4 regions of the Candidatus Seongchinamella marina genome follow, and region 3 is predicted to be linked to each of the others. Evidence: predicted binding sites of a transcription regulator. Region 3 holds the regulator's gene; each other region holds the start of a gene.

The links. The regulator LexA, encoded in region 3, represses DNA repair genes until DNA is damaged. The targets are predictions, from matches to a motif close to ACTGTNTNTANANACAGT.
Region 1: the regulator LexA is predicted to act here: its motif matches at 3,285-3,302, upstream of imuA (translesion DNA synthesis-associated protein ImuA).
Region 2: the regulator LexA is predicted to act here: its motif matches at 3,738-3,755, upstream of EYC87_RS14410 (error-prone DNA polymerase).
Region 4: the regulator LexA is predicted to act here: its motif matches at 3,552-3,569, upstream of EYC87_RS16625 (YebG family protein).

The regions. Positions count from the first base shown of each region.
Region 1 is NZ_SHNP01000005.1:180,237-186,199, forward strand. Features, by position in the region: gene EYC87_RS14490 (DUF6531 domain-containing protein) at 1-1,184, opposite strand, end outside; gene EYC87_RS14495 (O-acetyl-ADP-ribose deacetylase) at 1,301-1,819, opposite strand; gene EYC87_RS14500 (DUF2788 domain-containing protein) at 1,816-1,932, opposite strand; gene EYC87_RS14505 (OsmC family protein) at 1,965-2,402, opposite strand; gene imuA (translesion DNA synthesis-associated protein ImuA) at 2,501-3,256, opposite strand; gene holA (DNA polymerase III subunit delta) at 3,453-4,466, opposite strand; gene EYC87_RS14520 (LPS-assembly lipoprotein LptE) at 4,466-4,984, opposite strand; gene leuS (leucine--tRNA ligase) at 5,004-5,963, opposite strand, start outside.
Region 2 is NZ_SHNP01000005.1:162,956-168,918, forward strand. Features, by position in the region: gene EYC87_RS14405 (DUF3604 domain-containing protein) at 1-477, opposite strand, end outside; gene EYC87_RS14410 (error-prone DNA polymerase) at 640-3,735, opposite strand; gene EYC87_RS14415 (MAPEG family protein) at 3,880-4,299, shown strand; gene EYC87_RS14420 (amidohydrolase family protein) at 4,421-5,899, shown strand; gene EYC87_RS14425 (GFA family protein) at 5,899-5,963, shown strand, end outside.
Region 3 is NZ_SHNP01000002.1:604,996-610,958, reverse strand. Features, by position in the region: gene topA (type I DNA topoisomerase) at 99-2,747, shown strand; gene EYC87_RS07720 (hypothetical protein) at 2,749-3,210, shown strand; gene EYC87_RS07715 (hypothetical protein) at 3,330-3,578, shown strand; gene lexA (transcriptional repressor LexA) at 3,689-4,291, opposite strand; gene EYC87_RS07705 (DUF6763 family protein) at 4,479-4,796, opposite strand; gene EYC87_RS07700 (mechanosensitive ion channel family protein) at 5,069-5,963, shown strand, end outside.
Region 4 is NZ_SHNP01000006.1:170,289-176,251, reverse strand. Features, by position in the region: gene EYC87_RS16640 (thioesterase family protein) at 1-104, opposite strand, end outside; gene EYC87_RS16635 (sulfatase-like hydrolase/transferase) at 156-1,568, opposite strand; gene EYC87_RS16630 (M20/M25/M40 family metallo-hydrolase) at 1,759-3,162, shown strand; gene EYC87_RS16625 (YebG family protein) at 3,223-3,501, opposite strand; gene EYC87_RS16620 (DksA/TraR family C4-type zinc finger protein) at 3,684-3,950, opposite strand; tRNA gene EYC87_RS16615 (tRNA-Arg) at 3,970-4,046, opposite strand; gene EYC87_RS16610 (coniferyl aldehyde dehydrogenase) at 4,310-5,773, shown strand; gene EYC87_RS16605 (carotenoid oxygenase family protein) at 5,863-5,963, shown strand, end outside.

The sequences.
Region 1 (5,963 bases), on a different contig from region 3:
CTGGCATCAAGTTGATATCGAATCGCTCCGCCGAGACTGTGTTCGATAAGTATTTCATCGGCTTCATAGATGTAGTCATGGCTTATGCCGGAGCGCTGATGTACGCGAGTCAGACGGCCACTAGCGTCATAGTCTTCGACCTGATCGTCCAGCGTTTTGAACTGCCAGCCTACAATGTTGCCACTGATGTCGAACTGACTGCTTAGCTCACCTGTTAAATCAGTACTGGATTTTCGCCAGTTCCCGAAGCCCAATCCTCCGGTGTAAGTCAGTATTTTTCCGTCAGGTCTTGTTAACTGCGCCTCTACTGTGCCCTGCTGATGGTTAATGCTGGAATAAAAAGTCCATTTACTACTGATTGAGTTATAGGCTCGGTCTACTGCCAGTGGAAAAGTCCTGGCTCCCCGGTAGTCGCTCTCTAGTTGGACCTTGTTGCCCGCCGCCGGGTTAATGGGATTGCCCAGAGCACACTCAGTGAGGCCCATTTCGCGCCCCAGATCATCTTTTCCCGGAATTGAGAAAAATAGATTATCAATTCCAAATCCCGCCGGCTCTGTTGTGACCACGTACATTCGCCAGCTGGCAATGCCTATGTTGCCGCCTCTCGCAACGTAGCGAAAACTGCCTTCGTCGTGATTTTTGTAGGTGTAGAGCAGCTGCCCCTGGGGTCCGAAGAAATCCATTTGCACAGATTCAACAGCGTCGAAGTGACCGATGTCCCAGGTGAACTGGTAAACAGAAGAGGGCTGGTCAGTGCCGGGTACAACAAAGCGTCCTGTAATGTCCCCTTCAAACAGGGGCATGCCAGCCAATACCGGAGGTGTCGAAGAAGCCACGTCGGCTGTAGTGATGGGGGAGGATCCTCCCAAAACAATGCCCCTGTCCCGGTATTGGTCGCTGATGGTGGTCTCTAGCGGTAGTTCAGAAAAAGTGATGCGCTGTGAGTAGTTACGCTCTCCGGCTGACTGGGTCTGACTGCTAGTGGCAGTCTCGCTACCTTGGTTTGCAATAGCAGGCTGCTCATCACGGCTTGATGGGTTTATGAGTGTTGTGGAGTGACGCGGGAGAGTTAGCTCAACGGTTTCAATTATGGCCGAGTGGTCTGTGTGATCGGCAGAAGAGGATTGTCCTAGCGCCAATGTGGGAACAAGCAGCGCCAGGCTGCCGGCGAATCCATATTTCATCGCACTACCTCCGTGTAGTGATTTTCAGACGGCATCCATGCCACCCGGAAACAACTCTAGGCCGACAAAAGCGGACTAGCCAGCGACTGCCTGAAATTGGTTTCTTTTAGGTGGGGTTAAACTTTGGCTGGGTTGAAAACTGGCTGCCAGATCTCAAATATCCGATTCCCAAAAAGATAAAAGCTGATATCCAGCGATTTGAATTGTTGTTCGCTGCAAGTCGCGAAAGCCACCTCTGCAGCCGCGTCCAGGGGATACCCAAATACACCACAGGATATGGCGGGGAACGCAATCGATTGGCACTGGTTTTCCAGCGCTAGTAACAGGCTGTTGCGATAGGCGAGTGCGAGCAATTCTGCGGGGTTTTCTGCTTCATCGTACACAGGTCCCACCGTGTGAATCACGTAGCTTGCAGGTAGCTCGCCAGCGCCGGTAATCCGTGCCTGGCCAGTGGGGCAGCGTATGCCGTTCATCGCGGGTACTTTCCTGCATTCGGCTAACAGTTCGGGGCCGGCGGCGCGGTGAATGGCGCCGTCAACACCGCCACCGCCAAGCATCACTTCGTTGGCAGCATTCACAATAGCGTCTACCTCAGCGGTAGTAATGTCGCCAATAGTGAGTTTTATATTGTTCACTGTATGTCGCCGGCATTGCTGCGCTTGGCGAGGTCCCAAACAATAAAAATCATGAACAGGATGAGTGCTCCAACGCCAAGGGTGACGCCGTATTCTGTTAGCCACTCATCCATATTGCTCTCGCAGGCTGCGTCGCAGCGCTAATTTAAGAGGCGAAAACTATATCAGCATTAAGGTGGCACGGAGCCTTCATAGAATTGGTGATCATGCAGGCGCCCTCGGCTTTGTCCAGCAAGCGCCGGGCCTTTGCTTCATCTGTGCCTGCAGGCACAGTGAGAGTGGCTTTTACGGTAAATGCAGTGAACTGCGGTGCTCTTTCTACTTTATCCAACACGCCCTCTGCTGTTGCCTCTAGCGACACCCACTCCATTTTTGACGCGCTTGAAATAGCGCGAAAGGTGAGAATGAAGCAGTCGGCAACGGAAGCTACCAGCAAATGCTCAGGTGACCACTGGTCTCCCGAGCCGCCGAATTCCGCGGGTGGTGCGGAAACGATTTGCGGCATATTGTCGCTTTTCAGGGCAACTGTGCCTGCGGCTTCAGCGTTGGCGGATACGAGGTAGTGATGGGGAAAATCTTGCATTGCTTGGCTCCAATCTCTGTGCGTTTAAAAAAGTGCAGAGCGGAGTTTAGCAGAGCGGGGCTTGCGGATGTTTGACTTCTATCATGCCCCGCTTTTACTCAGGCAAATGAAAACGCCGGCTGGGCCTTTGGGCTCGCCTGCCCGGGGCTTGCCTGCCCGGGGCTCGCCTGCCACGAAGGTACTTCCCACAGCTGAGGATGCTCTGGCACGTCTTCCGACGGGGGCAGGGTCACGTCTATATACTGGTTGCCGCCGCGTTGCTTGAGAATATGTACCTTGCGGTATTCGCGCATTTGCAAGCGCAGGCTCGCGGGAGCGTGATTACGGGCGGCCTCCTGGGGGCGAAATAACACCGAAAGGCTGTCGCCGCTGGCGGCGGCCAGTTGCAGCTTGCGCAGTTCGCTATAGCTGTACTCATCTGCGCCAAGCCAGCTGAACACAGCGCTGCTGGTGGTGCTGCGTAGGGCTTGCTCGGTAGCCCACAACAGGTCTTCACGACTTTTGGGGTGTACCAGCAGAATCTGGTCGGTATCTATGCCCCTTGCCTTGAGCAAGGGTGCGTAAGGTGTGAAAGGTGGGGCAATAAATACCTGCCAGCGGCCTTCAGCGCTAAGTTTTTCCATGGCGGGCAGGAACAGGCCCATGGAGCCCAGACCGCAGCCATCGCTGAGTACTTCTACCGTGCTGCCAAGAGGCCAGCCATCGCTGCGCAGCTCTTTATCCAGCGTGCTGTAACCGGTGGAGAGACGATCCTCATCCCAGTGGCTGTCGCCGTTGGCGGAAAGTACCTGGCCGGCCAGGTGTCCCTGCCAGGTGTCGTTACGATTAATAACCTGCTGTAGTGCCTCATTCATGGCCGCGCCCTCTGCTGTATATTCATACACTGTTTGTATATACAGTAGTTGTGCTCAGCGGGCTTTGCAAGCGGTAAAATTTACATACTGCCAGCACCTGTCTCATTAGGCGACATGTGTAGATGAGTGCCACTGCACGGTGGCACCGGCATCGGCAGTGCCGGTTTCAGCCCTGTTTGTGTTGGAAAGTGGTTGTTTAACGAACGCTGGCGAGATCGAGTATTAAAGACTCTAAATTGTCCCAGGGCTTGCCCCCGGAGAAACCTTTGATACTGCCGTCTACCTCTGTGGCTTGCTCCATTAAGTGTGACAGCGAGTCGCGGCTGTGACGTCCCAGTGCCCCTTGCATCAGGCCTATGCGGTTTTTCCAGACTCTCAGTGAGCTCAATGCCTGCTGTGGGTTTTGACCGGAGTCAACGGACTGTTGTGCCTGATAGAGGGTGCGTATCTCACGCAGCAGTGCCCAAAGGGCCACGGCCGGTTCAGTGCCTTCGCCGCGCAATCCATGCAGCATTCTAAGGCTTCCTGCGGCATTGCCTTTTAGGGCGTTGTCGGTCATGTCAAAAAGGTTGTAGCGGGCGTTATTAGACACAGAAGTCGTTACAGTTTCTGCGGTAATCTGGCCACCCTCGGCCAGTAGTTTGAGTTTTTCCACTTCTTGCACCGCAGCCAGCAGATTACCTTCAACCCGATCGCACAGTAACTGCAGCGCATCATTGTCGATAGACATACCGGCGGCACTGACTCGTTGCTGTAGCCAGCGGGGCAAGTCTTTGGCATCCACTGGCCAAACCTGTACGGCAGCGCCAGCGTTATCCAGGGCTTTATACCATTTGCTGTTGGTCGATTGTTTGTCGATCTTGCCGGCGATAATTAACAGTACGTCTTCGCTACCAGCACTAATGTTCAGGTACTCCACCAATGCCTTGCTGCCCTCTGCGCCTGGCTTGCCCGTGGGAATACGCAGCTCTACCAGTTTGCGATCGGCAAACAAAGACATGCTGGAGGCGCTGCCGAGAATTTCGTCCCATTTGAAGCCAGGGTTACTTACGTCAATGACCTCGCGGTCAGTGCAACCGGCATTGCGCGCTGCCAGGCGCACCTGGTCGCAGCACTCCTGCACCAGTAGCGGCTCGTCGCCGCTGATGAGGTAAACCGGCAGCAGGTTCTGTTGTAGTTGTCCGGCGAGCTTCTCCGGGTAGACGCGCATCAGGATTCCTGTGCGGCGGCAAAGAAGGCGATGCGGCGTAAAATCTGCTGGGCCAGTTCGCCGCGCATTTCGGCTTTGAGAATACGAATTTCCTCAGCCTTGCCCACGACATTGCGAGGGTCATTTTCCATTTGTTTGACAACCGTGCTTGTGGTGTCACCAAGCACCGCTTTGCCTTCACTATCTTTGACCGAAAAAGTGGAGCGCATTGAGAGCTCAAATTCAGCAGCCCGGGCTTCAGAGTTTAGCGACAGGTTGCGTTGGTTGAATTGTTCAGGCCCAAGGACTACTGCATAGTTGGCGTTTTCCCTGTCTTCTTGCCACTCCACTCCATTGGCCGCGAATCGGGTTTTCACTTCCCGGCTAAATTCGCTGTTGGGATTGTTGGTGATGAGGTGCATGGAGCGCCATTCTTCGGAAACGGCTACATCGCCAGTACCGCGCAGCGCAAAGCCACAGGCTGAGAGCAGCAAGACACTACTGAGCAAGAATAAAGCTTGAATCAGGCGCTGCTGCATGGAGTGTTTCCCTGAGTGGTTAGTTGGCAACAATATTAACTAATTTGCCCGGCACTACAATCACTTTGCGTACTGTTACTCCCTCAAGGAAGCGCTGTACGTTGTCCTGTGCCAGGGCATCTGCTTCCACCGTGGCTTTATCAGTGTTGGTGGCAATTTCCATTTTAGCGCGTACTTTGCCATTAACCTGAACTACTATTTCAATGCTGTCGCGGGTCAGTGCTGCTTCGTCCGCAACAGGCCATGCGGCGTTAAGTACATCGCCTTCGCCGCCCAGCATGGGCCACAAAGTGTGGCAGACGTGGGGAGTGATTGGGCCCAGCATTAACACTACTGCACGCAGCGCTTCGTCCATTACCGCCCGGCTTTGTGCAGAGTCGTCCAGCTTGCCCAGTTCGTTGCAGAGCTCCATTATCGCGGCGATGGCAGTATTGAATGTCTGCCTACGGCCATAATCGTCGTTGACCTTGCCGATGGTCTCGTGAGTTTTGCGGCGAGCATTTTTTTGCTGGTCGGTCAGGGTCGCAGTGTCCAGGACAGGGGCAGGCTCCGCAGCCAGGTGCCTGTGCACCAGTTTCCAAAGACGCTTGAGGAAACGGTTAGCGCCTTCTACGCCAGAATCAGACCACTCCAGCGATTGCTCTGGTGGTGCGGCGAACATGGAGAACAGGCGCACCGTATCGGCACCGTATTGGTCAATCAGCGACTGCGGATCTACCGTGTTCCCCTTGGACTTGGACATTTTGGCCCCGTCCTTTAACACCATGCCCTGGGTAAGCAGGCGAATAAAGGGCTCATCAGAACTTATCAGGCCCTCGTCGCGCAGCAACTTGTGATAAAAACGGGAGTACAGCAAATGAAGAATGGCGTGTTCGATACCACCCACATACTGGTCCACCGGTGTCCAGTAGTCGGCTTCGCCATCCAGCATTGCCTGATCGTTTTTGGCGCAACCGTAGCGCGCGTAGTACCAGGACGA
Region 2 (5,963 bases), on a different contig from region 3:
CTGTGAAAACAGGCCAATCAATTCCAACGCAACTCCTACGCCTTTGCCTGCCTTAATTCGGTTGTACCAATCTTTACCCGTTGGATTGGACAGGATGTGGGGAGCTCCCGACAGCATATCGGGGAAAAATCCCATGTTGTCAGAGTGATCAGCAATCACCAGGAAATCGAGAGGCCGTGACAGGCGCACGGGCCCTGCGGTAGTGGACTGTACTTCTTCGCCACGGGCAAACCGGTAGGCAGCATTCAGGTCAAGGCGATTGCCGAAGGCACCTGCGTCCATAGACATATCGGTATGCAGGTGAGTATCGCCCCAGTAGACATCATTAGCGAAATCTTGGCCTGCGTATGGCGAGTAAGTTGAACCGGGGTAGACTTTGGATAGGGCGCCAACATCCGCTGGTGGCGGTACCTGGGACTGTGCTGTGGTCGCGGCGACCAGTGCGGTGGCGGCGATCAGGTATTTGGCAATGTGCATGTTGTTTCCTTCGGAGTCTAGATTTCTTCCAGACTATATTTTAGAACAGCAGGTCAAGCTCGCAAGCGCTGATTAACGTTTAGTCGCATTAAGTCTTGTTAGCAGGGTAGGGCATCGAAATAGAGCTGGTTGAATATTAAGCGGTTGTTTTTGAGAGCCGGATCAATGAAAGTTTCTCGACTTCACCCGCAGGTTGTCCAGTTCACTGGTGTAGTCGTAGAGTGCGCCAGCGATAACATGGGTGACGTTATCTTTTGTCTCGACAGTGCCAGTGACCAGTAATAACTGGGCCGACATCAGCGCCTGGCGAAAGTGCTGCTGGGTACGTTGCCAGACCACGACATTACTATTGCCGGTTTCATCCTCGAGAGTGAGGAATAGTACGCCCGAGGCACTGCCCGGGCGTTGGCGGCAGGTCACCAGTCCGGCGATGCGTACAAAGCGGTGATTGCCCAAATGTGGCAAATCTACCTGCTTCTTACAGCGGTTGAAGGGTGCCTGGTCGCGTAGCAGGCTTAGCGGATGAGCGCGCAGGGTGAGGCCAGTGGCGCGATAGTCGGACAATACTTCTTCAGCAACGGCTGGGGCGGATAGTTGTACCTTGTCATTGAAATAGTGCGCGTTTTGAAATTGCTCGTCCTGTAATAAAGGGCGTGCCTCTTCAAGCGCCATAATTTGCCATTGAGACTGATGGCGATGGCCGCTTAGGGAAACCAGGGCGTCTGCGTCCGCCAATGCCTCCATATCACGTTTGTCCAGTTGGGCTCTGCGACGCAGGTCGCTGATTTGACGAAAGGGAGATTGCTGGCGCCCTTCAACGACGCGCTGGGCACCGCCTCGGCTCAAGCCTTTTACCAGACGCAGGCCAAGGCGAACAGGTTTGTTGGTGCCCCGGTGTTGATCCAGTAACTGGTGGTCCCAGTCGCTTTGATTGACGTCTATGGGGAGTGCAACCACGCCGTGGCGGCGAGCGTCCTGAAGTAACTGTGATGCGCTATAAAACCCCATGGGTTGGCTGTTTAGCAGGCCGGCAAAAAATGCAGCAGGGTGGTGTCGCTTGAGCCAGGAGGAAATATAGGCCAGCAGGGCAAAACTGGCAGAGTGTGATTCCGGAAAGCCGTAACCGGCAAAGCCCTTGATCTGGTCAAACAGGCGACGGGCAAAGTCCTCGTCATAGCCTCTTTCTATCATGCCCTGAGTGAGCTTTTGCTCAAAACCAAGCAACTTGCTGTTGCGACCCCAGTTGGCAATGGCTCGGCGCAGTTGGTCTGCTTCTCCGCCGGAGAAACCAGCTGCCACCATGGCCAGGCGAATGACCTGTTCTTGGAAGATAGGCACCCCAAGAGTTCTTTCCAGTACGCCCTTTATTTCTTCCGAGGGATATGTGATTACCTCAAGTCCCTGCTTACGGCGCAAATAGGGGTGCACCATGTCTCCCTGTATAGGCCCTGGGCGGACAATCGCGATTTGAATCACCAGGTCATAAAAACACTCTGGCTTGAGTCTGGGCAGCATAGACATTTGTGCCCTCGATTCAATTTGGAATACGCCGGTGGTGTCGGCTTGTTGCAGCATTTGGTAAGTAGCTGCGTCTTCCTTGGGAATGTCACTGACAGTCGCAATCGCCGGGTTATAGCGATGTACCATTTGCAGGCTTTTTCTGATGGCCGAGAGCATGCCCAGAGCAAGAATATCGACCTTGAGCAGTCCCAGTGATTCGATATCTTCCTTATCCCACTGAATAACGGTGCGCTCAGCCATGCTGGCATTCTCTACCGGCACCAGTGTAGAAATAGGGCTGCGGGTAATAACAAAACCCCCTACATGCTGGGACAGGTGTCTGGGGAAACCCAGAATTTGCTGCACCAGGTTGTAGAATAAATCTGCCTGCTGGCTGTGGCCTGCCACGCCCTGCTCTTCAAAGCGTTTGCTTAAGTCGGCAGTGCGATCCCACCAGGCCAGCGATTTGGCCAGGTCGTCTACGAATACCGGGTCCAGCCCCAGCGCCTTGCCTACATCGCGTACAGCACTGCGTGAGCGGTAGGTGATAAGGGTAGCGGCGAGAGCGGCACGTCGGCGACTGTATTTGCGGTAAATGTATTGAATGACTTCTTCGCGCCGCTCGTGTTCAAAGTCCACGTCGATATCAGGAGGTTCGTCGCGCTCCTTGGAGATAAAACGCTCGAATAAAAGGGATATCTGCTCTGGAGATACCTCGGTAATGCCCAGGCAGTAGCAGACGACAGAGTTGGCGGCGGAGCCTCGACCCTGGCAAAGAATGTCCCGAGAGCGAGCGAAATCAACAATGTCGTAAACAGTGAGGAAGTAGTACTCGTAGTTTAGTTCTTCAATCAGCTCCAACTCCCTGTCGATACGTTGCTGAACAGGCTCGGGGGTGCCAGTAGGCCAGCGGCGCTTGCTGCCCTCATCGACCAGCTGTCGCAGGTAGCTATTGGCACTATGACCCTGGGGGACAACTTCCTCTGGATATTCATAGCGCAGTTCGTCCAGGCTGAAGTTGCAGCGCGATACGATGCGCTCAGTCTCCAGAATCAGCTCGGGGGGATAGAGTTGGTGTATTCGCTCCAGAGATCGCAAATGTTGCTGGCTGTTGCTCAGGCGTCGTCGACCCAGTTGGGCCACGCTGGTGTTGTAGTGCAGTGCGGTAAACACATCGTGCAATGGTTTGCGGGAAGCCAGATGCATGCGTACATCGCCGCAGGCGACCAGGGGAATATTCAGCGCGGTTGCCAGTGCCGAGGTATTTTCAAAATGCCGGGCTTCGTCATTGCCCAGTAAGTGACTAACGCCCAGCCAAATTCGATTTTTACACAGCCGTGCCAATTGCTGCCCATAGGCCTGGTCGTGATCATCGTTGTCTCGGGGTAACCAGATCAGCAGGCAACGCTTAAGGTGAAAGATGACATCTCGCAGATTGGCCCGATATTCCCCTTTGGGGCTGCGCCGCCGGGCCATACTGATTAACCCTGATAGCTCGCTATAGGCTGCGCGAGAGGGCGCTAGAGCTACCAGGCGAATGCCTTCCTCAAGCTTGAATTCACTGCCTATGATCAGTTTTAGCCCAGCCTCCTTTGCTGCTACGTGAGCCTTTACTACTCCCGCAAGAGAGCATTCATCGGTGATGGCCAGTGCGCCATAGCCCAGTTGCGCCGCCCGTTCTACCAGTTCGTGGGGGTGAGAGGCGCTGCGCAGGAAGCTGTAGCAGCTGAGGCAATGAAGTTCGGCGTAGCTTGACATATACTGTATATTTATACAGTATTCTGTAATTGTCAAAAGTCTCTCTCACCGTGCCCGGGCAAGCTGGTAATCCCTGTCGATATGACTAAAGTTGCTAGCGATGATAGCGTTGCATAAATATGGCTAATGAGGCTGGTGCGTCAAATGGAAGATAAATACATATTTTCTCCCGTTCTTATTCAGGTGATGCTCACGCTTTGTCTGTATATCTATCTCGCAGTTGCGAAAAAAAAGGCAGTGACATTAGGCCAGGTGAATGAAGAGCGTAGGGCGCTTCATGATGACGCCTGGCCAGACGGTGTTTTGCAGATTAATAACTGCATCCGCAATCAGTTTGAAGTGCCGCTGCTGTTCTATGTGCTGATTGGTGTGTTATGGAGCATCTCAGCAGTTAATATTTATGTGCAGGTGGCAGCCTGGCTGTTTGTTGTGAGCCGGATTGCTCATGCAATTATTCATATGGGATCCAATTACGTTCCTGTTAGGCGGCGCTTTTTTATGATTGGCTGCTTTATTTTAATCGGCCTGACTTTTTACGCAGGCTATGAGCTCTTAGCTAATTAATGGGGCAAGGTCAGCCAGTTAGACAGAAAAATAAGAATAGTCACGTAGGCAACTCGGCGGAGCGTTTGCCGCTCTATCAAGATATAGTCACAAGCGGGGGATGTCAGGAGAAACGAAAATTATGGCGCTTGATAGCCACAATTTGAAGTTAGCGAACCAGTTCAAGGCCATTGTGTTGTTGGTCAGTTTCATCGCGGTTCAGGTTAGCGCTGAAAGCAATAAAGCAGAAGCCGAGCCCTTGCTAATTCGAGGGGGTTGGCTGTTTGACGGCGTTAGCGATACGCGGCGGCGTAACAGCGGCATTCTGATTCGGGACGGAAAAATAGTCGATCTTGATATTCAGGCCAAAGCAGATTCTTCAGGTTACACAAAAGTCATAGTGTTAGCCGACTCCGATACAGTTCTGCCAGGCATGATTGATCTCCATGCGCACTATAACCTGGACCTTGTAGACAATGGTCGTGCAGAAGAGGTTGTGTATAACGGCATCGTGTTGCTTGCCAATGGTGTAACCAGTACCTGGTCCGCTGGAGAATTTTTTCCCGAACGCGTCATTGCCCAGCGTGACCGTATTGAAGCTGGAGAAGCTGTTGGTCCTCGTCTATTTGCATCGGGACCTTACTTCGGCGGCTTTCGTTGTGAGTATCAGGTCAAGGTGGCCGCTGATGAATGCATTGCCTGGCCAAATGATATTTCTGAACAAGAGATTCGAGACGAAGTTGATGCCTGGGCGCGACAAGGCGTGATCAGTATCAAGATAAAGCAAGCTACACCGGCTGAGGCAAAAGTCATTATTGATCAGGCGCACAAAAACGGCATGACAACGGCTGGACATCTTGCCAATTACAACGTTGAGTATGACCTTTCTACCCGCGACGCCATTCTGATGGGCATGGACCGTATTGAACATCAGCTGACACTCGCGCTGGAGCCTGGAGATGCACAAACGGCAGAAACCCATGAAATAGTAGCGCTAATGATCAAGCATCATGTGTACTACGATGCGAACTTACAGATGTACGGCGGCATTAACTTGCGCAGAGACCATCAAGCCGAAATGGTTTGGGAGAACGAGGCCAAATATTTTACGCCCTATGCTCAGGAGCTGCTTGAAAGGCGTGGTCCCCCGGAGCCGGAGTCTGGTCGGCCAGAGTTCAAGCAGCGAGTGATGGAGCTGAATGCACTCTATGAAGCTGGGGGTGACGATCTTCTGGTTGTCGGTACAGATGAGCCGGTTTACACCAGCCTGTTGCCGGGGTTTGCTTACCACCGCGAGTTACTGGCAATGACCTATGCAGGGCTTTCTCCGATTACTGCGTTAAAAGCGGCAACCATTAACGGGGCGAATGCTCTGGGCGTTGCCGATAAGCTTGGGTCCATTGAGACTGGAAAGTTGGCAGACCTGGTGATTGTTAAAGGTAACCCGTTGGAGGATATCAAAGCTACGCGTAATATTCGCTTTGTTGTAAAGGAGGGAGACGTTCATGATCCCCGTATTTTGCTTCGTTCGGCCGAGGGGAAGATTGGCCCAATGGGTCCGGCTGGCCACGCCAACTGGGAACTAAAAGTAGAGCCCCTAAGACAAGGAGAAAAATTATAATGCGCTATTCCTGCCAGTGTCCCTGCGGGACCACCAAGTACGAAGTTGAGGGTGAGCCGATTAC
Region 3 (5,963 bases):
CTTGACCGGGGCGGGATGGCGACTTATATATGCCCTTTTTTGACACAGGCTCGCACAGCGCCTTGCGAACTAACACATCGTTTGAATAGTAGGAATCAATGGGTAAATCACTAGTTATTGTCGAGTCGCCAGCGAAGGCCAAGACCATCAACAAGTACCTGGGCAAGGACTTCGTGGTGAAATCCAGCGTCGGTCATATCCGGGATTTGCCTACTGCGGGTAGTTCGACCTCCAAAGTGGATCCCAAGGAGAGAGCAGCCCAGGCAGCGATAACCCGTAAGATGGCACCCGCAGCAAAAGCAGCTCACCAGAAAAAGAAGAGTCGTGAGCAATTGATCCGCCGGATGGGGATAGACCCAGAAAAGGGTTGGAAGGCGAACTATCAGGTATTGCCCGGCAAAGAAAAAGTGGTCAACGAGCTGAAGAAACTGGCAGCTGACGCCGACTCCATTTATCTCGCTACCGACCTTGATCGCGAGGGTGAGGCGATAGCCTGGCATTTGCGAGAAGCGATTGGTGGGGATGATTCCCGCTACCAGCGAGTGGTGTTCAACGAAATTACGAAGAAGGCTATCACCGAGGCTTTTGAAAAACCTGCCTACCTTGATCAGGATAGGGTAAACGCTCAGCAGGCACGACGCTTTTTGGATCGGGTCGTTGGGTATATGGTCTCACCGCTGCTCTGGTCCAAGGTGGCCCGTGGCCTGTCTGCCGGGCGAGTGCAGTCTGTGGCGGTGCGTTTGATTGTGGAGCGCGAGCGAGAAATTCATGCGTTTATTCCCGAGGAGTATTGGGAGATTCACGCAGACCTGGCCACTCACGCAAAACAGGAAGTGCGGTTTCAGGTGCGCAAGCACAAAGGAGAGAACTTTCGCCCCGGAGATGAACAAAGCGCGAGTAAAGCGACCTCAGAATTGGAGTCGCTGCCTTATTCCATCAGTGGTCGAGAGGACAAGCCCACACGCTCCAAGCCACCGGCTCCATTTATTACCTCAACGCTGCAGCAGGCTGCGAGCACGCGCCTGGGGTACAGCGTCAAGAAGACCATGATGATGGCGCAACGCCTGTATGAGGCAGGCTACATCACCTACATGCGGACAGACTCGACCAATTTGAGTGCCGAGGCTGTCGCAGCCTGTCGCGGCTATATCGAATCCAATTTTTCCAAACGCTATCTGCCTGACAGCCCCAACTCATACTCCTCCAAGGAAGGTGCGCAGGAAGCGCACGAGGCCATCCGTCCCTCGGACGTCAATGTGCTGCAGGCGTCGTTGAAAGGTATGGAGCGCGACGCTGAGCGCCTTTATGAACTGATCTGGCGTCAGTTCGTTGCCGGTCAGATGCCTGCAGCGGAGTACACAGCCACCACAATTACCGCCAGTGCCGGTGATTACCAACTCAATGCGAAGGGCCGAATCATCCGCTTCGATGGCTATACCAAGGTGCAGCCTCCCGCCAGTCGTAAGGGTGACGATTCGGTGCTGCCAGACGTAAACGAAGGCGACGTACTGGCGCTGAAGAAGCTTGATCCGGTGCAGCATTTTACCAAGCCGACCCCTCGCTACGGAGAAGCGAGCCTGGTCCGCGAGTTGGAAAAACGAGGCATTGGTCGTCCGTCAACGTACGCATCGATTATTTCTACTATCCAGGATCGTGGCTACGCGCGCCTGGAGAATAAGCGATTTTATGCAGAAAAAATGGGCGACATTGTTACCCAGCGGCTACAGAAAAGCTTCCCCGATCTTCTGGACTATGGCTTTACCGCAGGTATGGAAGAACGGCTGGATGATGTTGCCGACGGCGATAGGGATTGGCGTGACCTACTCGATGCATTTTATGCCGAGTTCAGCGGATTACTGGAGGCAGCGGCAGAGCCCGAGCCTGCGGGGATGGAACCCAACGAACCCACAATGACTGACATCAAGTGCTCTAAATGTGACCGAGATATGCAGATACGGACTGCCAGCACGGGTGTGTTCCTGGGCTGCTCCGGCTACGCATTACCACCCAAAGAGCGCTGCAAAAACACGATTAACCTGACTTCTGGTGACGAGGCAATTCGCGAAGACGCGGATGACGAAGCCGAATCACGGCAATTATTGGAACGCCATCGTTGCAAGAAGTGCAACGCGGCGATGGACAGCTACCTGATCGACGAAGATCGTAAGCTGCATGTGTGCGGCAATAATCCGGACTGTGATGGTTTCGAAGTTGAGCACGGTAAATTCAAGATCAAAGGCTACGAAGGCCCCATTCTTGAGTGCGATAAGTGCAGTGCCGAAATGCAGTTGAAAAACGGTCGCTTCGGTAAATACTTCGGGTGTACCTCAGAGGAGTGTAAAAATACCCGCAAGCTGTTGCGCAACGGCGAAGCTGCCCCTCCGAAGATGAATCCTGTACCCATGCCCGAGTTGGAGTGTCAGAAAGTAGAAGATACCTACGTATTACGCGACGGCGCCGCTGGAATGTTTTTGGCGGCCAGCCAGTTTCCGCGTAACCGGGAAACCAGGGCACCTTTTGTCGATGAGTTGCTGCCTCACAAGAGTGAGATCGACTCCAAGTACAAGTTCATCTTTGCCGCACCAACAGAGGATGACGACGGTAATCGAGCTCAGGTGCGGTATAGCCGGAAGTCCAAAGAGCAATACGTGATGACCGAGAAAGATGGCAAAGCCACGGGTTGGAAGGCCTTTTATCGCAAGGGTAAGTGGGAAGAGGAACTCAGCAAGAGCAGGGCGCGCAAATAACATGAGCTCCGCTCGAGGTCAGGCGAATCACGCGCTCTACCTGGCCCGAATCCTGCTCGCCGCCTGGCGCCGTGATCTGGCGGCTGAGGCGGTTGCGACAATCACCTTAACCCAGGCATTTTTGCCGGCCGTTCGGCTGCACCTTGGGCATGCCTATGGCTGGTTTTTAGTTGAAATTACCCGTCCTGGCGGCTTGCCCGTCCAACCACCGCAGTGCGTTGCCGAGTTACCCGAAGTCGCTGATGGCAAAGCCGTGCCGGGAGAACTCTTGGAGTTTCAGCGCCTGGAGGAGAGCGGCTGGATTGGCGAAATGCTTTCTGCCGATTCGCTCCCAAGTCCAATCGCAAGCTTGGGCAACCTTGCAGTCAGTTCACCTGCACCCGGGTTTGACCAGGCTTCGCTTTGGGCTGCTCAGCTGCAAACCCTGTTTGATCGTATGGGCGATTCTTTGGACGAGTACTAGACCGGTCGTCCTGTAAAGGCCATCCAGCGCTGCACTGCGCCTGCCGGATTTAGTGCTATCTAGGAGCCTGACCGGCTGTTAGAATGTTAACGAAGTTAAAGCAACGAGAGGTTTATTGAGTGTCTGCATCCTTACTAGAGATCGTAGATCTGGGCGACGGAGAAATCGTATTGCAACGTGCTGACGATGATTCCGAGCCGCTTGTGGTTATCCGTTTCTCAGAAGAGTCGCGCGTTTACATGATGGACAACAGCCTTGAAGTCGCCAAAGCGATGATACAGGCTGGGATACAGGCGGCCGCCGAAATGGCCGAACAGGGCGAGGTAGAAATCGAGCCCACTGTTGAGGCCTCCAGAGTCCTTCACTAGTCGCAGCGATAGAATTTCAAACGCCGGGCTCTCGATATCGCAAACCGGCTCCCAACAGACGGCAACAGCGCTCTGTCAGGTTTTTTTCCGCTTCAGTATACACCTCGCAGTCAGTGACTACGGCGCAATACTCCAACGCTTAAGCCTTCAATTGCAAAACCCTGCTCACGCAGATCAACTTTGATCGGTTCGTAATCTGGGTTCTCAGGCAGTAGTTGCAGTTGATGCTCATTGGGCCCTTTTTGCAGGCGCTTGACGGTGACCTCGTCTTCTATGCGCGCAACCACCACATCTCCGTTATTGGCGACTGGCGTGCTGTGCACCGCCAGTAAGTCGCCATCAAATATACCGATATCGATCATGCTGTCACCGGTGACACGAAGAAAGTAGTCTGCTCTGGGCTTGAAAAACTCAGGGGGCAGATCGCAGTAATCCTCTATATTCTCTTCTGCAAGAACCGGGTTACCGGCCGCAACACGGCCAACGATAGGAATACCTGCCGTATCGGGAAGCTTAATGCCGCGGGATGCGCCGGGAATGATTTCAATAGCGCCTTTTCGGGCCAGGGCCTTAAGATGCTCCTCTGCGGCGTTTGCTGACTTGAACCCCAGCTCTCTGGCGATGTCAGCCCGCGTAGGAGGGTAGCCAGTATGGTCGATATGCTGGCGGATAACATCCAGCACCTGTTGTTGTCTGTTGGTGAGCTTTTCCATGGTTGCCCCTATCTGTTTATTTATACAGGTGCTGTAATTATATACAGGTGTGGCAGATAAAAACAATGGGCTTGTCTGCTGCTGGCGACAGCGTAAAGCGCGGTTATAACAGGAGTATGCCCTGTCGCTGTTGCGCTGCATCTGTGGTGAAGCCGAGCTTAGTCCGGGAAAACTGGCGCAGATTTAACTAGTAGTCCTCGACGCCGTACATGGCATCGGGCTCTATAGAATTGATTGGGTTGGTCCAATCCTCGGGGTGCATGGGCAGATCGGGATCCAATAGGTCTTCGTCGTCCAGCTCAAAAGCACTGCGCCAGTCTTCGGGTGCCTCGGCTTTCTGCAACAGCATCTCGCGCCAAGCATCCAGGTCGTATTCTGATACCTCACCATCGAGGTATTGGGTTTCGATTGTCAGGGTTGTCGGGTCCCAGTCGACTACCTCAAACAGAGCGCTGGTTTGGAGGTCTTTGTACCAACCCCCGACCATGGGGCTGAGCATCTTCATCTATCTGTCCTCTGGCATTTTGGCTATTCGATGGCTCAACATATCACGCTGGTAAAGGCTGTCCATTATGTAAAAAGGCTATAAACCGTGCGTTTTAAATTCTTTTTATCTTACTCAGTTTTCTTTTCAAAATAGATCAATCAGTTGCGTTACACTTCCAGAGTTGACTTCAATCGGTGCGACAATTTATATACTCCCCTTGAATTAAGGAGGGCCCTGAACATGACAAACTTGTCTAAAAACCTGTATTTTTTTTGCGAGAGGATTAGCCCTTGAATCGTTTCAATGCCTGGCTGGAATCAGTGGCCACCGCTATTGGCCTGCAGCCGGAGTTACTGGCTTTGATGGTCTTGCTGATGGCCGGGCTAGCGGGCCACTTGCTGCTGGGCCATTTGATCCGGCGATTGCATCGGGCAGCAGGGAGCAATCGGAACAAGTGGGACGATGTGGTCGTCACCGCGCTGGAGCGACCCGTCCGACTCGTGCTTTGGGTGCTGGTCGGATACATCGCTCTGGACACTTATGAGGTCGGCGCTAACCTACAGGCGCGTTTAATTGAGGTGTACGACACTGCTCTGGTGTTGTTGGTCGTTTGGTTCCTGCATCGTTTGATCGGCGGTGTTGAGAATGAATTGATGCGCGAGCGCTATGGAAATAGCCAGTCCACCGACAAAGCCACTGTCCGTGCGGTGATTCAGCTCTCTCGAATATGTCTTTGGGTCATTGCGGGTCTGGGGGTATTGCAAAGTATTGGTGTGTCCATTTCGGGCTTGCTGGCTTTTGGTGGTATTGGCGGTATTGCCGTGGGTTTTGCCGCCAAAGATCTGCTGGCTAACTTTATTGGTGGGCTCAGTATTTACTTGGATCGCCCCTTTACCACTGGTGACTGGATTCGTTCACCCGACAGAAATATTGAAGGTACAGTAGAAGATATAGGCTGGCGCTTGACACGAATTCGTACTTTTGACCAGAGACCGCTGTACGTCCCCAACGCCGTGTTTGGTCAAATCTCGGTGGAGAACCCATCGCGTATGTTCAACCGGCGAATCTATGAAACAGTGGGCATTCGCTACCAGGATTCACAGAGTATGGCGCCGATTGTCGAGCAGGTGAGAGCAATGCTGCAGAGTCACCAGGAGATTGATTTGTCGCGCACCTTGATCGTCA
Region 4 (5,963 bases), on a different contig from region 3:
TGGTCAAAAGCCACGAGATAGTAGCCCATGTTCATGTGGCCGTTAAAATCAATCCACTCCGGTTTTACTTCAGTAAAAGCAGTGAAAAGTGCGGTCTCGGGCATAGATTTGTCTCGCTAAAGGAAAAGGGGTGACAGAGGGCTGTGAGCCACATCTCATTGCTCGGGCGGTGCGCCCTTGTCCGCTTCAATAGAGGCAGTGTGCTCTTCTACAACTCGCCATAGTGGCGTGTCTACCCAGGTATCATCGAGATAGAATTTTTCAGGCTCTTCTTCCTTGGGATCAACAATTAAATTATAAATTGATGGGTAGGCCATGGTTTGAATTGCGTAGCTGTCTTCGTCAATTTCCTTGAGAAGCATTTTCCAGTTACGCCATTTCACACCAAAGAGTTCGTTGCCGATATAGATGATTACGGATTCTCTGGCAGATTTCTCAGATTTGCCTGTGAGAAAATCTGTTTGGTCCACGCCGTCCAGTATTCGGTCCTGTGGTATCTCACCGCCGGATAGCTTGGCAATGGTAGGGAATATATCGATCAAGTGAACGATGTCGTTTGATACTTTTTTGGCCGGAATTTTATCCGGATAGCGGATCAGGAAGGGCACACGCAGTGAGCCTTCGTAGGGAGCAAACATTGTTCCTCGCCATGGTCCGGTGAATCCAAAGGATCGCTTTATACCTTCGCGACCGTTGTCTGAGGTAAAGATAAAGATAGTGTTGTCTTTAAAGCCGAGGTTATCAATCGTCTTCAGTAACTCGCCCACGTAAGAGTCAGTCTGTGCCAGAACGTCGGCGAAACTGCCGTTGCCGGTGCTGCCTTTGAAGTCGGGATGAGCATCAACCGGTTCATGAGTTTGCGTGTAAGGCAGGTAAGCAAAGAACGGCTTACCCGCTTTGGCCTTGCGCTTGATGAAATCGATAGCGCGATCTGTGATTTCCCGGTCGATAGTCTTGCGCTGTTCGCGACCATAGACGTCCTTTTTTTTCGGTTTCTGACCCCGTTTGGCCTCCATGACATGAGTGAATTCCACCCCGGCATCTTTCTGGAAGCTATCGCTATCAGGCCAAAAGGCCTGGTCTGAGGAGTTGGGTATACCGTACCACTCGTCAAAGCCCTGATCTGTGGGATAGCGGCCCTCTTCATCGCCCAGGTGCCATTTGCCGAACATCCCCGTTGCGTACCCCGCGTCTGACAGCATCTCTGCCAGGGTGATCTCCCAGGGAGTAATGCCATACCAGATGCCCCGAGGTTCATCGTTGGGGCGTTGCCGGGTGCGTATGCCATAACGCCCCGTCATTAAGGATGAACGGGAGGGGGTGCATTCGGCCTCAACATTGAAATTGGTAAGCTGGTACCCCTCTGTTGCGATGCTATCGATATTGGGTGTTGGAGCTCCGCGCAACATGCCACCGCCATACACGCCAACTTCCCCATAACCAAAGTTGTCCATCACAACCATTACGATATTGGGCTTGCTGGCGGCGGCGGTAACGGAGAATAGAACTGAAAATACAAGTGTGCTGCAATATGCAGCGAGTTTGAGAGGGCGATTGAGCTTTGGCATTCCTGTATTCCCTGACGTTTTGCTTTCACGGCATTGAGCGCGCTGTTCAAATTGATGGTAGTTGCTTAAATTGCGGCTGTCGACAGCGATAGGCGGGCAGCGGTGGTCAAAGGAAATTACTCCACTTCAGATTTGTCATGACGCAAAAGGCTTTTGTTACTAAACTGGGCGAAATCGTAAGGAGCTGACAATGTACAAGTTTTTACTCCCCCTCGCGGCCAGTATCGTGTTCCCGGTGCTGACAGTCGCCGCAAATGAGTCAAGCGAGCACGCTCAAAAAACCTTGGATATTTACCGCCATATTATTGGTATTGAGTCAGTGAAAAACTCCGGAAACGTGAAGCGAGTGGCGAGCTTTCTTGCCGATGAGTTATTGGCAGCCGGTTTTCCGGCGGATGATGTTGAAGTTCTTCCCGTCGGCGATGCAGCAGCCCTGGTGGCAACGTATCGCGGCGATGGATCTTCAGGCAAGGCACCTATTTTACTGTTGGGTCATATGGACGTTGTGGAAGCACTGCCCAGTGACTGGCAGCGCCCTCCTTTTGAGCTGACCGAGGATGCAACTTTTTTCTATGGACGCGGGACGGATGATAATAAATTCGGGGTTTCTCAGCTGACCTCCACTTTTATCCGCTTACGTAAACAGGGTTTTGTCCCCAATCGTGACTTGATCATTGCTTTTTCGGGCGATGAAGAAAGCACCATGGCGTCAACCATAATGTTGGCAAATGAGCGTCCCGACATCGCCAAGGCAGAGTTTGCGCTTAACTCAGATGCTGGCGGTGGCGGCCTGGACAGCTCGGGAAAGGCGCTGTCATACAATGTTCAGGCGGCCGAAAAGACCTATGTGACCTGGGAATTGACCACTCGTAACCCGGGTGGGCATAGCTCCAGACCCGCCGTAGATAATGCAATTTATGACTTGGCTGATGCGATCACCCGCATCAGAAACTACCGGTTTCCAGTTCGCTGGAGTGATATGACGCTCGGTTACTTTGAGCAGATAGGAAAGCAAAAAGGTGGAGAGTTGGGAGAGGCAATGGTTCGGTTTGCAGCAGATCCCGGGGACAACAGCGCTTCTGATCGGATTGCATTGGAGCCGTCTTACATTGGAGCAACCAGGACAACCTGTGTGGCGACAATGCTTCGTGGCGGTCATGCTGAAAATGCCTTACCGCAGTCAGCGACCGTCACTATTAATTGTCGCGTTTATCCTGGAGTGCCCGTCGCTGAGATAAAAGCGCAGCTTGCAAAGGTGGTTGATAACGACGCCATTGAATTTGTTGAGCTGGGTGAGGCCACTGTGAGCCCAATGTCGGAGCTGCGCCCGGACGTGATGGCCGCCGTATCGAAAACCGTTCATGCTCGCTATCCCGATGTGGCGATTATTGGCTACATGGCTTCGGGTGCGACCGACGGGATGCATTTTCGAAACGCAGGCATTCCGACCTTGGCGATTTCAGGGCTCTTTATGCGCCCTGAAGACAACTTTGCTCACGGCCTAAACGAACGAGTGCCCAAGAAGGCGTTTTATGACGCTCTGGATCACTGGACCGTAATCCTCAAAGAACTCGCCAGCAACGCGCCAAGCTAAGGATCGGAGTCCGATTTGCTCACGCGCAATACAATACTGTCTATAAAGCCGCTTTAGGCACTATGCCTGGGCAGCCAGAGGCGTTACGTTCGATGCGTCTTCTGCGCTCTCGCTACCAATGTTTAACAATAGCTCTGGCTTGCCTTTACAGGCGGCGATCAGTACGTCCTTATTTTTGGAGAGCAGAAGCCCAATGTTCTCTGCGTCTTGCTCGCTGATGCCATCAACCTGCTTTTCAAGAAGCAGACTGAAGTTTTCCGCCAGTTCCAGAATTTTGTCATGGGCATCGGCTGCTTTTTTGCTGTCAAACATTGCGTTATCCCGATCACATTTCCACATTGCTACTACGGCCACAGTTCACCTCGTGTGCGTTTGTTGTATTTGGTTTTACTGTATATATATACAGTAAAATTGGCAAGCGCTTTTTACGCGAGACTGTAGCTCGGTGAACTTGGCTGTTGGGAGTGGAGCAGGCGGGCGGGTTAATTTAACGGGCTATTTTAACGGGCTATTTTAACGGGCTATCTCAGTTGGCTATCCTTACTAGCCCGACGGTTGTAACCCGAAAAAGCGGCCTCTTCCTCGTCGAGCGATGCTTGGCACTTAACACACAGGCGTACTCCGGGAATGGCTTTGCGGCGAGCTTCAGGGATGGAGGCGCTGCATATCTCACATTGTAGGAGACTTTTACCATGGGGCAGGCGATCACGGGCGCGACTGATCTCATCTTCCAGGCTCGCGTCTATTTGCTCCTGGACCGCTCCGTTTTTAGCAAAACCTCCAGCCATGAGATGTTCCGCTGTAGATTGGCGCGCCCGGAGAGATTCGAACTCCCGACCAACTGGTTCGAAGCCAGTTACTCTATCCAGCTGAGCTACGGGCGCGTGGAGACGCAAGTATACAGACTATTTCCGCCAACGGACAAAGTCAGGGAACAAATGTTTGAGCCGATAACAGTATTGCCGATCGTAATATCGCTCTTAAAGTCAGCAATGTCGCATCGTCGTTTAATCTACTCCCTGCCGCTACACGTTTAAAAAGCCGTTTATCCTGTTTTATTATGTTGTGGGAATGCACTAGGATGGGGGTTTACGCCGCGACCTCATGTTTGTCGGGCCCATACACCACTGTTTTCGAGGAGAAAGCCATGAATGCCCCCCAGCAAGCTGAAATTGAAAAGGACTCTGTCGCAGAAGCCATGACCGCTGTTTTGCAGGCCCAGCGTGCGGATTACACCGCCGAAGGACATGTGAGCGCAGAGGTTCGTATCGATCGGATGCGACGGGGTATGACCTCGATTCACAAGCATCAAGGCCAGTTGGTAGAGGCGCTCAGTACTGATTTTGGTTGCCGCCCCCGAGAGCTGTCCATGATAACGGACGTTTCGGCCAGCATCATGCCGTTCAAGAGCGCCATAAAGCACGTCAAACACTGGATGAAACCCGACAAACGCAAAACCATGTTTCCTCTGAACGTGTTGGGTGGTCGGTCCTGGATTGAGTATCAGCCACTGGGTGTAGTGGGCGTGATTAGTCCCTGGAATTTTCCCGCTAACTTAACTTTTGCTCCGATCGCCGACATTTTGGCGGCGGGCAACAGAGCAATGGTCAAACCCTCCGAATTTACGCCTGCCGTTTCCGAGGTCATGGCGGATATCGTTAAAGATGCCTGGGATGAGAAAGAGGTTGCTATCTTTCCCGGAGGGCCAGAAACCGGGGTTGCCTTTAGCAATTTACCGTTCGATCATCTGCTGTTTACCGGGGCAACCGGCATCGCCCGCCACATCATGGCGGCTGCGGCAAAAAATCTGGTGCCGGTAACACTGGAACTCGGTGGAAAATCACCCGTGATTCTAAGCCGCAGTGCAGATATCAAGCAGGCCATGAGCAGAGTGATGCTCGGCAAAACCATGAACGCCGGACAAATTTGCCTGGCGCCCGATTACCTGATGGTGCCCGAAGAAAGTGTCGACGAAGTGATTGCTGAGATTCATTCTGCGGTAGCGGAAATGTACCCAAAGCTGCTGGATAACGGTCAGTACACGTCAATGATTAATGAAAGGCACTTTAGCCGTATGCAGGAAAATCTTGCAGACGCCAAGGCAAAAGGAGCTGAGATTATTGAGTGCAATCCAGCTGCAGAAGACTTCTCCCTGCAACAGGGCACGCACAAACTGCCGCCCACTATTGTGAAGAATCCAACGGAAGATATGCGAATTCTCGACGAAGAGATTTTCGGACCGTTGCTACCGATTAAAACCTATAAAAATTTCAGCGAAACTATTGATTACGTCAATTCGAAGCCAAGACCTCTCGCGGCTTACTATTTCGGCTATGACAAACGCGAAGAGCGAGACGTGCTGGATCGCACTACCTCAGGTGGCGTCTGCATTAACGACGTTATTATGCATATCATGCAGGAGGACCTGCCCTTCGGTGGCGTAGGGCCTGCTGGAACTGGCGCTTATCATGGTGAGCACGGCTTTAAGACTTTTAGTCATGCCAAGGCGATATACCGCCAGCCAAAATTTGATATCGCGGGACTTGCCGGGATGCGTCCGCCTTACGGTAAAAACACCGAAAACTCGATAAAGATGCAAACCAAAATCTAAAATTCATAATGAATATAGTGGGTACTGGTCGAGTGCAGAAGCAGCGTCGGTACCCACTCTCATAACAACAATTTCCGGAGACTAACCCCATGGCCACCCTAATGACTGTCGTCATTGTTTTGCTGGCATTGCTGCTGGCGCGCACGGTGTTTTTGCCGCGCCTGGTAACTGCTTGGGTTCGAAAATTACA